One region of the Marinactinospora endophytica genome, then DNA from elsewhere that is predicted to be linked to it. Evidence: riboswitches for the same ligand, from Rfam matches in the RefSeq annotation. Region 1 holds a riboswitch; the other holds the start of a gene.
The links. A riboswitch is a leader RNA that binds a small molecule or an ion and turns the genes downstream of it on or off. The one in region 1 is predicted to bind cobalamin.

Region 1 (2,194 bases):
CGCTGACGAGGATGAATCGGTCGTTCTCGACGGCGTCCATGTGGCGGGTGACCGGAGTGGACTTCAGGAAGTCGATCTTGGCCGCACCGGACTCGGCCGTCTGGCTGTCCCGGGTCAGGTCGCCGAGCACGAGAACGTCGGGGTCGCGGTCGGCGATGGTCTCCCAGTTGACCTGGGGCCACTCGTCGTGGGTGTCGTCGAAGGCGTTCTCCGCGCCGACGGCTTCGGTGATGATGCCCGGCGCCCCACAGCATCCCGCCAGGTAGGGCGCCTCGGAGTTGGCGAACCAGAAGAGCACGGTGGTGCCGGAGGCGTCGACGTCACGGGTGGCGGCGTCCACACGGGAGGAGAGGTCGGCGACCAGCTCCTCGCCGCGCTCCTGGACTCCGAAGATCCTCGCGAGGTCGCGCACCTCACCGTAGACGTCCTGCATCGTCAACGGCTCCGCGCGGGAACCGTCGCCCCTGTCGAAGGAGGACTTGGCGCAGTCGGCCGGGGAGAGGTAGGTCGCCACCCCGAGCCGCTCGAAGTCGTCGCGGGTGGCGACGCCGCCTTCGCCCAGGGTCGAGACGAACGACGCGGAGACGAAGTCGGGCTCCGCGTCCAGGACCCGTTCGAACGAGGGGGCGTTGTCGGCCAGGCGGGGCACGCCCGCGTTGGCCTGCTCCAGCCCTTCGGCGACGGGATCGGTCCAGGTGGCGGTCCCCACCATCCGGTCGGCCAGGCCGAGGGAGAGCAGGATCTCGGTCGACCCCTGGTTGAGCGAGACCGCGCGCTGGGGCGGCTCGGCGACCACCACGTCACGGCCGCAGTTGTGGACCGTCACGGCGGACTCCGGGGCGGCGTGCGTGGTCGGGTCCGCGGAGTCGGCACCGCATCCGGTGGCGGCGCACAGGGCGAGGGAGAGCAGGACGGGGACGAGGGGACGATGGGGGGTCGGCACGGCCGTCCTTTTCGCGTGGGGCCCGGTCGCGGGGCCCGGCGGGCATCCTCCTCCGGTCGGCGGGAGACCAGAGTGCCAGCAGGTCTTCGGACTCGGGTTCGTCCGGCCGGAGCGCCTTCCCAGGATGGTCCCAGTGGCCCGTGCCCCGTCCGTCCCCCTCACCGCTGCGCGTCAGTTCCGGATTCGCACCGGATTCCCTGCCCCGTGCGGGGCGGCTGGCGGCTGCAAGGTATCACAGGCCCCGCGGGCGAAGAGCGGCCGGGAACGCCGAAGGGCCCGGCCTCCCCGTGGCGCGGGGGAGGCCGGGCCCTTCACAGGCCACCGAGACGGGCTCAGTGGGCCTTCACGGACTCCTCCTCGGACGCGGTGGCGCCGTGGTGGAGGTGGTGCCCACTGTGCGGACGGACGCCCTCGAAGGAGACGTTGTCCTTGGTGTACCAGTGGGCCAGACGCGCGCGAAGCCGTCCCTTGGCCCCCCGCCCGCTCGGCGGCTCCACCCCGTTCTCGTCGGTGGAGTCGATGTCGATGCGGGCCGGCGGCTTGCTCTGGAGGACGTGCACGGTGTCCGGGGAGGACTCCTTGTGCACCTCGATGAACTCACCGCTGGGGAGTTGCTGGATGGTGCCGCTCTCGTAGCCGTGCTCCAGGATCTCGCGGTCCCGGCGCTGCAGACCGAGGCAGATGCGCTTGGTCACGATGAACGCGATGATCGGGCCGAGGATGATCGCGATGCGGAAGAACCACGTCGTCGCGTACAGGCTGATGGAGAACGTCTCCGACAGGATGTCGTTGGAGCCGGCCAGCCAGATCAGACCGTAGGCGGTCACACCCGCCGCACCGATGCCGGTGCGGGTCGGGGCGTTGCGCGGACGGTCGGCCACGTTGTGGTGGCGCTTGTCCCCGGTGATCCAGGCCTCGATGAACGGCCACGCCGCCAGGCCGCCGAAGAGCAGGCCCATGCCGCCCAGGCCGGGCAGCAAGACGCCCATCGGCACCGCGTAACCCGCGATGGTGAAGTCGAACCAGTTCGGGAAGATGCGCAGCGCACCCTCCAGGAAGCCCATGTACCAGTCGGGCTGGAGGCCCGAGGTGATGGACGTCGGGGTGAACGGCCCGAACAGGTGGATCGGGTTGATCTGGACGAAGGCCGCCAGCCCGGCGATGACCGCGAAGGTGAAGAAGAAGAACCCACCGGCCTTGACGGCGAACGCCGGGTACATCGGCGTGCCGACGACCTTCTTCTCGGTCCGT
Region 2 (2,194 bases), on a different contig from region 1:
CCAGCCGGCTCACGACCTGGATCCACTCACCCGAGTGGCTCCTGCTCAAGCTCGCCTTCCTCGACGCCGACTTCACCGTCCACGAGCCGCAGGACCTTCACGCCTGGTGCGCGCGGTTCGCCCGGAGGGTCCTGGAGGCGGTGTCCGGTCCTTCCCCCGAACCGTCCAGCAGTCCGCGGCCGAGCAGGTAGGCGTCCCACAGGTCGGTGCCGCGATGGTCCACACGCGCGATGTCGGCGAGGTGGTGGTCGGCGTTGACGGCGACCGTGCGCGCCAGGTGCCCGAACAGGGGGCCGTCCGACAGCGAGCCGCCACAGGCCACGCACCGCTCCCGCGCGATCCCCTCGCGTGCGCACCTCCTCGACGGTCGCCTGGTGGCGGAGAGGCGCCCTCAGAGCGGTCCGTCTCGTCGGTCCACTGTTCCACCCGCCGGGGCCGCCTTCGCGGAGTGCTCGGGGGGCCACGGTCCGTTCCGCCTACCAGATCGGTGAACCAACGGTGGCGCGCCGATATCTTGCGGCTGTCGCGACCTGTCGCCACCAGATGTAGTATCTCTCCCGCTGATGGTTCACCCGGTGCATTCCCCGGGTGAGGCAAGAGGGAACCCGGTGGGAATCCGGGACTGCCCCGCAGCGGTGAACGGGAACGGAAGCCGTCAACACGCACTGGGTGCCACACGCCTGGGAAGCGACGGCCGGTAGGCCGGGCCGGAGGAATCCGCCCACGCCCGTGAGTCCGAAGACCTGCCATCGGCGTGCGCGCGTGCGCGCACGGAACGGGGCCTCGAGGGAGGGCCGCCGCGCGAACCAGGGACGGACATGGGCCGACATGTGCCCACTCCCGGACGTGTGCCCTCCTGCTCAGGACCCGGCCGGTTACCGTCTACCTGGTTGGAGTCACCATGTCCCTCGGCACCGAGGTCGCGCCGTCAGCGGGAGGAACCGCCGACCCCATGGAACGGGTTCGGATGGTGGTCGGTGAGGCCTGCGCCGGACTCGCCGGCGTCTCGGCGGAGACGGTCCTCGCGGAGGCGCGGCGCAACCTCTACCCCGGCATCACCCCCGCCGAGCTGGAGCTCGCCCTGGTCATGGCGGCCAGGACCTTCGTCGAGGTCGACCCCGGCTACTCCTACGTCAGCGCCCGGCTGCTGCTGGACAAGCTCCGCCGCGAGGCGCTGGGATTCCTGGCCGGAGGGTTCGACGAGGCGGGCCAGGCGGAGATGGCCGCCCGCTACCCGGCCTACCTCAAGGACTACATCGCCCGCGGGATCGAGCTGGACCAGCTCGCCCCCGAACTGGCCGACTTCGACCTGGACCGGCTCGGCGCGGCGCTGCGCCCCGAACGTGACCTTCAGTTCACCTTCCTCGGTCTCCAGACCCTCTACGACCGCTACTTCCTGCACAGCGGCGGCGTCCGCTACGAGCTGCCGCAGGCGTTCTTCATGCGCGTGGCGATGGGCCTGGCCCTGCGCGAGGACGACCGCGACGCCCGGGCGATCGAGTTCTACGACCTGCTGTCGTCGTTCGACTTCATGTGCTCCACGCCGACGCTGTTCAACTCCGGCACCCGCCGCCCCCAGCTCTCCTCCTGCTTCCTCACCACGATCGGCGACGACCTCCAGGCGATCTTCCACGGCATCTCCAACAACGCGATGCTGTCGAAGTACTCCGGCGGCCTGGGCAACGACTGGACCCCGGTGCGCGGCATGGGCGCCCACATCAGGGGCACCAACGGCAACAGCCAGGGTGTCGTGCCGTTCCTGAAGATCGCCAACGACACGGCGGTGGCGGTCAACCAAGGGGGCAAACGGAAGGGGGCCGTCTGCGCCTACCTGGAGACCTGGCACATCGACATCGAGGAGTTCCTCGACCTGCGCAAGAACACCGGTGACGACCGGCGCCGCACCCACGACATGAACACCGCCAACTGGGTGCCCGACCTGTTCCTCCAGCGGGTCGAGGCCGGCGCCGAGTGGACCCTGTTCTCCCCCGACGAGGTGCCCGACCTGCACGACCTGTACGGGCCGGAGTTCGCCGAGCGCTACGTCGCCTACGAGCGGGCCGCCGACGCCGGCGAGATCCGGGTGTGGCGCCGGGTGCGCGCCGTCGACCTGTGGCGGCGCATGCTGACGATGCTGTTTGAGACCGGCCACCCGTGGATCACCTTCAAGGACCCGTGCAACCTGCGCTCCCCG

Region 2: linked by a shared signal. The riboswitch ahead of ACYVHU_RS15655 (ribonucleoside-diphosphate reductase subunit alpha) and the one ahead of ACYVHU_RS02270 (ABC transporter substrate-binding protein) in region 1 are both predicted to bind cobalamin.

The regions. Positions count from the first base shown of each region.
Region 1 is NZ_BAAGVM010000001.1:512,332-514,525, forward strand. It holds gene ACYVHU_RS02270 (ABC transporter substrate-binding protein) at 1-910, opposite strand, end outside; cobalamin riboswitch at 1,004-1,178, opposite strand; gene qcrB (cytochrome bc1 complex cytochrome b subunit) at 1,276-2,194, opposite strand, start outside.
Region 2 is NZ_BAAGVM010000007.1:276,820-279,013, forward strand. It holds gene ACYVHU_RS15650 (helix-turn-helix transcriptional regulator) at 1-191, shown strand, start outside; cobalamin riboswitch at 548-765, shown strand; gene ACYVHU_RS15655 (ribonucleoside-diphosphate reductase subunit alpha) at 902-2,194, shown strand, end outside.